3 regions of the Staphylococcus piscifermentans genome follow, and region 3 is predicted to be linked to each of the others. Evidence: predicted binding sites of a transcription regulator. Region 3 holds the regulator's gene; each other region holds the start of a gene.

Region 1 (3,295 bases), 470 kb from region 3:
CATTTGTTTGCCGATGCGCATTGCAGATACGCAGCAGGCAATTCCGTAATCGTCGCCGTAACTCTCACGCATCAAGTCATCATTTTCATATTGGATAGAGCTTGATTTAATACTCATTTCTGCACAATATGCTTTAAAGTTTTCAGGTAAACGTTGGGACCATAATACAGTTAAGTTCGGTTCTGGAGCAGGTCCTAAGTTATCTAAAGTGTGCAAGAAACGGAAAGAGTTCTTAGTTACCATTGCACGACCATCTAATCCTACACCGCCGATAGATTCAGTTACCCATGTCGGATCACCTGAGAACAATTCATTATAATCAGGAGTACGCGCAAATTTAACCAAGCGTAGTTTCATAATAAAGTGGTCGACAATCTCTTGTACTTCGCGTTCAGTCAAGACGCCCGCTTGTAAATCACGTTCTGCATAAATATCTAAGAAAGTAGACGTACGTCCTAAACTCATTGCTGCACCATTTTGTTCCTTAATCGCAGCAAGATAAGCTAAGTATAGCCATTGTACCGCTTCTTTAAAGTTCTCTGCAGGTCGGCTGAGATCGAATCCATAACGTTCGCCCAATACTTTCAATTCTTTCAAAGCACGGTATTGTTCAGATAACTCTTCACGTAAACGAATCGTGCTTTCATCCATTTCAGTCGACATATTATTGAAGTCTTTCAACTTTTCTTCCATTAAAAAGTCAATACCATACAAAGCCACACGACGATAATCTCCGATAATACGACCACGGCCATAAGCATCAGGCAGCCCAGTAATAATACCCGCTTTACGACAAGCCAGCATTTCTTTTGAATAGGCATCGAAGACACCTTGGTTATGTGTTTTACGTAAATCTGTAAAAATACGTTCTGTTTCTTCATCTAAATGATAGCCATAAGCTTCACAAGCTGCTTTCGCCATACGAATACCACCGAATGGCTGCATAGAACGTTTGAATGGTTTATCAGTTTGAACACCCACAATTTGTTCTAACTCTTCATTCAAATAACCTGCATCATGCGATAAAATTGTCGAAGCAACTTTAGTGTCCATATCCCACATGCCGCCTCGCTCACGCTCTTCACGTGTTAAATTCATTACTTGATCCCACAAATCACTCGTAGCCCGTGTAGGTGATTCTAGGAATGATGAATCTCCGTCATACAACGTATAGTTCAATTGAATAAAGTTTCTCACATCTACTTCTGAAGCCCATTTACCTCGTTTAAAGCTTGCCCATGGCGTCGTTGTCTCTTTCATTGTTTCAACCATAATAATCCCTCCATTGGATTTAATGTGATGTGTTAAATCTTGTTACCGTTTTCACAAATGAGTATACGGGCTTTTGTGAAAAAAATCACTTAATTTCCGAAAGAATTAAACAAGGTGTGTCAAGGTTGTGAAACTGTATTATATATTTGTACTATACGATAGCTAGTGTATTAGAACAGAGTTTGTTTTATTTGCAAAAAATAAGAAGCTAAGACAAAATTATGTCTCAACTTCTATAGATTCTACTGGCAGACTTTGTCAAGGCGGGACTACGAAATAACTTTTTTTGCACCGCTTCTTTAATTATTTATAGCCTTGTTCTTTTAAATACTCTTGCAATACTACCGCTTGATTATGTTCTTCATCTTTAGCCGAATATAACAACACTACATCTTTACGCGCATCGTTAATGATACCTTCTAATACTTTTAATTCTTCATGTTGCTCTTTATTATTTTTCAACTCATCAATGTATTTCTTTTTAAATTCATCAAATTTATCAGGATCATGACCAAACCATTTACGCAATTCTGTGCTAGGTCCGATATTCTTCATCCATTCATCTAAGTTCGCATTTTCTTTAGATATGCCGCGTGGCCAAACGCGATCGACAAGTACACGCACACCATCATTTTGTGCTTTATCTTCATAAATACGTTCAATTTTAACAGTCATGCTAGCTCCCTCTCTTTTCAAAAAAATTTTCGCTTCACTTTCTGAAATACCCTTGCTTTCTTGCTACAAACACATTGTATGTTTTGCAATTTTTTCACTGTCAAAAAAATTGCTGTGGTAGAACAGTAATTTTTAAATATTACAGAAATTTAAACAGGTTCACAATGATGTCACATGTGCAAATAATTTTATACCATATTTAGTGATTTTCCTCACATTCTTTGTTAGAGTTATATGTGAAATAGATAACAAAGTTGTTGTAAGCGGATTCGCTGTTCAAGAGAACGTAGAGAAATGAACAGTTGATGGATATGCGCTTTTGGCAACGCTATCTATTCAATTATTTCATTTAGCGAAGGTTGGGCAATTCGATGAGTTTTCTAACCTAGACGCTTAGCAGTGAACGAGATCACCTTAGATTCTGCAACTTAGAGTAGATTCAGATACAGAGATGCTGTGGTAGGAGTCTCTGTATCGCTGACCCTTATTGAAACTACGTTACCCCACGTAGTAATAAGACAGCATCAAGTATATTTCAGGAGGTGACTTTCGATTTTCAGAAGATAATACACTGTGTCAGCTCCCCCGTAGATATAGTGTGCATGCACAATTTTATATTCAAGCAATGAATCATCAGTGAGTTTCCCCAAGCTCACAGCATTCAATAAACAACAGACTCATTCGTTATTGAAACCGGCTCCCCAACCGTTTTCAACCAACTCCCAATAAATCCCTGTTTGGGTCTGCATGATAGAACAAGTCTTGAATACAATTTGTGACAATCTACTGATTTTTGAAACATTTGTATCTTGAACTTTAATGCTTAATTCACATGAAGACAGTTCGAATGTTAGAGGATTCGACATCGGATTCACTGAATTAAGAATTGATTACCCCTTATAATTGTAGGCAAAGTAAGTAATCAAGCATTAACAACAATCCTATTAAATGCACTCCTATTAAATATACTAGAACAACAAAGTGCCGGACACCTCCCCTTTAGGTTCCGACATAACTCCTGATAAAAATTGATATTGTTGAACTGCGAGAGAAGGTTTCCCCAAGCCTTCTCTTTTTTAGTGCATGAATGTAGTTTCTAATTTAATTAGCACTCCCTCTTGGTTCCTTTTTCAATTATAAAAACAGCACGCCGAACTAGGACGTACTGTTTTCACAAAGCAACTTATTTAGTTTCAACTGTATCTAAAAATGCTTTTGCTGACTTATTCACTTCTTTGAAATCTATACCTTGTGCTTGTGCTGCAAAGACACAGCCACAATAACATTGTCGATAAATATTATAATCTCTGCACATTTCTAATGAACGTTCATACCCTTTATTTTTCTT
Region 2 (3,295 bases), 250 kb from region 3:
CAGTAGTAACATAAGTAAATACTAATGTAGCATCTGGGAAGATATAGTTAAGTAAAGCAGCTACTAATAATAGCGCACAAGAAACTAAAATTGCGATATGAGGTACACCATTTTTATTTGTAGATCTGAAAATCGGTGGTGCTTGTTCTTGTCTCGCTAAACCAAATAACATACGACTGTTAGAGAATATTCCACTGTTACAAGATGATGCAGCAGCAGTTAATACTACAAAGTTGATAATTCCAGCTGCAAACGGAATGCCGACTAAGGCAAACAAGCGAACAAACGGACTTTCTGAAGGATCCATTTTGTTCCAAGGAATAATTGACATAATAACCGCTAACGAACCAACGTAGAATAAAAGAATACGCACAGGCACACTGTTAATTGCTTTAGGTATAGTCTTAGTAGGATCTTTAGTTTCTCCAGCAGTTACACCTATGATTTCTATACCAACAAAGGAGAATACTGCCATTTGGAAGGACATAAAGAATCCTGTTGCTCCTTTAGGGAAAATGCCATGTTCATATAAATTTGTAAATGAAGCATGTCCAAATTGTGTTTTATAGGCCATGACAATCATGACAAGACCTACAACGATAAGTACAATAATAGTGGTAACCTTGATAATTGCAAACCAAAATTCTAATTCCCCGAAAATTTTAGCACTGAATAAGTTGAATACCATCAGTAATAGTACACAAAATAGTGCACTTACCCAGTTAGGTATGGCCGGCCACCAGAAACTTACGTATTTCGCAACGGCTGTAACTTCGGCCATTCCTGTGATAATCCAACAGAACCAATATGTCCATCCTGTTACAAATCCTGCAAAAGGCCCGATATATTCATTTGTAACATCTGCGAAAGACTTAAAATTAGTATTTGAAACTAAAATTTCTCCTAATCCTCTCATAAACATAAACAACATTAATCCAACGATAATGTATGTTAGTAATATGGAAGGACCTGTCATAGCAATCGTTTGTCCAGCCCCTAAGAATAACCCTGTACCGATTGCTCCGCCGATAGCAATCAGTTGAATGTGACGATTGCTCAGTTCTCTTTGTAAATTATTATTTGCCATATACAAACAACTCCCTTTTTGCACCTCATCAATATTATGCACATATTTGAAGGTAATGACAAATGTTTTTTGAGAATAATACAAATTTTCATGCAATTCGCAATGAAATATAGTTATTATGAATGATAAATATTTAAAATGACATATCCTAAAACTATGTTTTAAGGAACTTAAAACAATTAAAATGTAATAAGTGCATGGATGCAAGGCTATAAGTAGACGATTCTTCTATAAACACATGATAAGTATGTAGATTTACATGTTTATAAGAGTTGCTTAATTGTTCACAAAATCGCGATAATTGGATATAATACTAAATGAAAGCCATTTCAATTTGTTATAGAAAAGGGGAAATTAATATGGCAGAATTGCAAAAAGGTTTAGAAGGGGTAATTGCAGCTGAAACAAAAGTGAGCTCAATTATCGATAGCCAACTGACATATGCCGGTTACGACATCGATGATTTAGCAGAAAACGCATCATTTGAAGAAATTATCTTTTTATTATGGAACTATAGACTTCCTACGCAAGATGAGTTAGATGAATTGAAAAGAAAGTTATACGAGTATGCTACATTAGATGACAAAGTATATGAACACTTTGAAGATTATGCTACTGATAATGTACATCCGATGACAGCATTAAGAACTTCAGTTTCATACATTGCACATTTCGATGAAAATGCAGAAGGTGAAACTGATGAAGAAAAATTAGAACGTGCAATTAGAATTCAAGCTAAAATGGCTTCGTTAGTAGCTTCTTTCCAACGCGTTCGTGAAGGAAAAGAACCAGTTAAACCTAAAGAAGGGTTAAGCTACGCAGCAAACTTCTTGTATATGTTACGTGGGGAAGAACCTACTGATATCGAAGAAGAAGCATTTAACAAAGCTTTAGTATTGCATGCAGATCACGAATTGAATGCTTCTGCATTTACAGCACGTTGTGCAGTATCTTCATTATCAGATATGTACTCAGGTATCGTAGCTGCAGTTGGTTCATTGAAAGGGCCTTTACATGGCGGCGCTAATGAACGCGTAATGAATATGCTTTCTGAAATCAAATCAGTTGATGATGTAGAACCATATTTAGACAAAAAATTCGCAAATAAAGAAAAAATTATGGGCTTCGGTCACCGTGTTTATAAAGACGGCGATCCACGTGCGAAATACTTGAAAACAATGAGTAAGAAAATTACAGATGAAACAGGTCAAAAGCACTTATATGATATCTCAGTGAAAATCGAAGATATTATGAAAGAACGTACTGGTATTATTGCTAATGTCGATTTCTATAGTGCAACTGTTTATCATAGCATGGATATTCCACATGATTTATTCACTCCAATCTTTGCGGTCAGCCGTACTTCAGGTTGGTTAGCACATATCTTTGAACAATACAGAGATAACCGTATTATGAGACCACGTGCGAAATATATTGGTGAAACAAATCGTGAATATGTTCCAATCGAAGAGAGATAGAATATATTAATTTTGATTCTGAAATTGAAACACCTTATTAATTAAGTTACGGAGGAATTATTAATGGCACCAGAAAAAATTGTTAAACAAGAAGACGGTTTATTAGTACCGAATAATCCAATTATTCCATTCATCATTGGTGATGGAATCGGCCCAGATATCTGGAGAGCATCTCGCCGTGTTTTAGACGCTGCAGTTGAAAAAGCTTATAATGGCGAAAAGAAAATCGAATGGAAAGAAATTTTAGCAGGTCAAAAAGCGTATGATAATACTGGAAAATGGCTTCCTGAAGAAACACTTGAAGCAATCAGAGAGTATTTAATCGCTATCAAAGGACCACTTACAACACCAATCGGCGGCGGAATTCGTTCATTGAACGTTGCGTTACGTCAAGAATTAGATTTATTTACTTGCTTACGTCCTGTACGTTGGTTCAAAGGTGTACCTTCACCTGTTAAACGTCCAGAAGATACTGATATGGTTATTTTCCGTGAAAATACAGAAGATATCTACGCAGGTATCGAATTTAAAGAAGGCACTCCAGAAGCTAAGAAATTAATTAAATTCTTACAAGAAGAAATGGGTGCAACAAACATCCGCTTCCCTGAAACTTCAGGTATCGGTGTGAAACCAGTTTCTAAAGAAGGTACAGAACGTCTTGTACGTGCTGCAATCCAATACGCTTTAGATAACAACCGCAAATCAGTAACTTTAGTACACAAAGGTAATA
Region 3 (3,295 bases):
TAATCTTCTAACCATTGTGTCGTTTCCATATCTAAATGGTTAGTTGGTTCATCTAGTAATAATAAATCAGGTTCACTTAATAACATTTGAGCTAAAGATAAACGTGTTTTTTGCCCACCGCTGAAGTCATTGACTGGTCGATGGAAGTCCTCTTCTGTAAAATCTAAACCGTGTAACACAGTTTTGATCTTGCTTTCATATTGATAACCCTCTAGGCGTTCGAATTGGTTAGAGAGGGATTCATATTTAGCCATATGTTCTTTAAATGTCTCAGTTTCATAGGCATCCGCATGTTCAGCTAACCAATTTGTTTCTGCTTGCATATCTGATTCCATTTGCTTAAGTTTCGCAAATGGTTTAGACATTTCTTCCCAAACAGTATGATTTGTATCTAAAGTCATTTGTTGTGTTAAATAACCTACTTTTAAATTTTTGATTTTTGAAATATGACCTTCATCATAATTATCCACACCAGCAATGATTTTCATTAAGGTAGATTTGCCGGCACCATTGCGACCGACAATACCGATTTTCTCATGACTCTTCACTTCGAAATGGACATCACTAAAGATTTCTTCTCCATCAAAAGATTTAGAGACATCATTTAACTGTAGTAATATCATGCCGTATTATTTACGAGATAAAGTATATGTAGAATATCTCGTAGTCCTCCTTTCTTGGCTCTTTTAATCACTTACTCTCCATTATAAGTGCTAAACTTGAATATGCCTATCAAATCTTCTTGATTTTCTGGATAGGAAAATAATACGTATTTGCATTGAAATCGAAAGTGAATATTCAATTGTATTAAATTTCTTAGGATATCATGTGTTCAAATTATATATTTAATCGTATAATGATAACTACATTGCTGAAAAATAAGTGACAAATTTAACTGTAATTTATATGGTTATTGATTAAATTGTTCATAGAAAGTTACTTTTACAGTCATTTATTTTAGGAGGTATATAAGGTATACTTAGTTAATAAAAATGCTTTATTCCTTCTTGTTTAGGAAGATTAATGTAATAACAATATAAAACAAAAACTATTTGCATATATCAATTTGTCCGTTGAGAACGTATTAAAGAACAGCTATTTCTGGGCAGTATCCTCGGAAAATTGAGAAATAGTTCAAAAGATGTGGGGGTAAACATAGATGAGTAATCAAAAAAATAATATTCCTCGTGCGACTTTAAAACGTTTGCCGCTTTATTACAGACTTGTCAATCAACTTCATGAAAAAGGCATTGACCGTGTTAATTCTAAGACAATCAGCGAGGCCTTAGATATCGATTCTGCTTCGATCAGAAGAGACTTTTCTTACTTTGGAGAACTAGGTAAGAAAGGTTACGGTTATAATGTTGAAAGTTTGTTAGAATTTTTCAAGAGTAAAATTAGTGAGCGAGACACCATTAAAATTGGTTTGGTGGGAGTAGGGAACTTAGGTAAGGCCTTGCTCTCATATAATTTCTCTATTCATGATGAAATGCTAATTACTGAGGCATTTGATGTTCGTGATGAGGTGATAGGCCAACAAATCGGCAATGTTATTGTGAATGATATGCAAGATCTTCAAAAAGTCTTGAAAAAGGCTGATTTGGATGTCGTCATACTTACAACACCAGGGCCCGCAGCACAAGAGGCTGCTGACCAACTCGTGCAGAGTGATGTCAAAGGAATCATGAATTTCACACCCGTACGTATTGATGTCCCAGATGATGTATCAGTTCATCAAATAGATTTAGGGATTGAATTACAATCCTTGTTGTTCTTTATGAATAATTTACGAAATAATAGCTAAAAAAGAGGAGTATCGAGACGGAAATAATGTTAACAAAAATTATTCGGTCAATTCTCCTCGGCAAAGCTATTGTTATTAAAAATAGAGCTGGGACCTCATACGAAGTCCCAGCTCATTTTATTTGAGTGTGGAATGATATCCATTCTCTATTTTAATAAATTTTTAAGCTTTTTGAACTGTAATTGTCCAAGAAGCATCTCCAAGTTGTTCATAATTGGTTACTGGATAATTCTTTTCAGCTGCCCAATTCGGAATCGCTTCTGTTGCTTGTGTGCAGTCGAAGTCAATTTTCAACTCATCACCGATTTGCAACTCTTCCATTTTCTTTTGTGCTTCAATTAGCGGGAAAGGACAAACCATTCCTACTGTACCGAGTTCGTATAACATGTAAACACTCCTTAATAAGTTTCAAATTATGATTGTGCTGCAGGACGTGCTGCATTTTGATGAGAAGACTTTTGTGCGGCCTTCATAGGTTTGACGAATAAGAAGTAACTCATAAACCATGTACCCAAAATCATAGCAGCTAAAGCAATCCAGCCTTGCCATGATAGAGCTGCTGTAGCTACTAAACCATTTCCGATTGAGCATCCGCCAGCTACAGAAGCGCCGAATCCCATAAAGGCACCGCCGATAACGCTGTTACGCAATGTTTTCTTATCTGGAAGTCTCCAAGCGAATTCTCTGGATCCTTTGGCTGCGATATATGAGCCGATGAAAATACCAAGTACTAAGAACACTCCCCAGTCTAAGAAAGAAGTTTTACCTGACAAAATAAATTGTACAAGGTTAGAAGAAGGTGTTGTAATACCTAATCCGCCTTCACGTCCAGTTGAGTAACTCATCGGCCATGCAAGTAAAGCTATTAATCCGACTGCAATGGCAGCAATGAAAGGATGGAATTTCTTCTCAAAGAAGAAGTGACGCCCGCCTGTATAGCGTTGTTTTAATTTTGGAACTGCAATTTTAGGTTTAGGCTTACGTAAAGTTCTGACTACCAGGTAACCAGTTATAGCGACGATTGCAATTACCCAAATCCAAGCAGGAATACCAGTGCTTGTAGACATATCTGCATTCACGTTCGTTTTAGAATTTAATTTTTCCATGACTGGTTTTAGCACACCAGCTTTAGTAATTGCTGAAAAGACAGCATATGAAAATAATGCCAGCCAGCTGCCGATTAATCCTTCGCCAGCTCTATAATAAGTTCCAGTAGCGCAACCGCCAGCAAGTACAATCCCTACACCGAAGATAAATGAACCGACGATTGTCCCTGCGATAGGAAAGGTACCGTTATCTAAAGGTTTGCCGATAATAGCTGTAAAGACAAGTAAACCGATTGCTTGAACTGATATCGCTATCAATAAAGCATAAAACATTTTATTATTTTTTTGAACGTACATATCACGGAAGCCTCCAGCTAAGCAGAAACGTGTACGCTGCATAACAAATCCGAGTAAACTTCCGACCAGAAGTCCACTAATAATCATC

The links. Region 3 encodes Rex, which represses fermentation and respiration genes when NADH is low (regulators of the CRP and FNR family bind a similar motif). Its sites were predicted from a motif close to TTGTGAAATATTTCACAA; they were not measured.
Region 1: the regulator Rex is predicted to act here: its motif matches at 1,346-1,363, upstream of pflB (formate C-acetyltransferase).
Region 2: the regulator Rex is predicted to act here: its motif matches at 1,360-1,377, upstream of CKV71_RS06125 (citrate synthase).

The regions. Positions count from the first base shown of each region.
Region 1 is NZ_LT906447.1:602,244-605,538, reverse strand. Features, by position in the region: gene pflB (formate C-acetyltransferase) at 1-1,272, opposite strand, end outside; gene CKV71_RS02430 (DUF488 domain-containing protein) at 1,576-1,947, opposite strand; gene CKV71_RS02425 (epoxyqueuosine reductase QueH) at 3,131-3,295, opposite strand, start outside.
Region 2 is NZ_LT906447.1:1,320,027-1,323,321, forward strand. Features, by position in the region: gene CKV71_RS06120 (amino acid permease) at 1-1,087, opposite strand, end outside; gene CKV71_RS06125 (citrate synthase) at 1,447-2,565, shown strand; gene icd (NADP-dependent isocitrate dehydrogenase) at 2,629-3,295, shown strand, end outside.
Region 3 is NZ_LT906447.1:1,069,482-1,072,776, forward strand. Features, by position in the region: gene CKV71_RS04790 (ABC-F family ATP-binding cassette domain-containing protein) at 1-623, opposite strand, end outside; gene CKV71_RS04795 (redox-sensing transcriptional repressor Rex) at 1,160-1,804, shown strand; gene CKV71_RS04800 (sulfurtransferase TusA family protein) at 1,967-2,191, opposite strand; gene CKV71_RS04805 (YeeE/YedE family protein) at 2,218-3,295, opposite strand, start outside.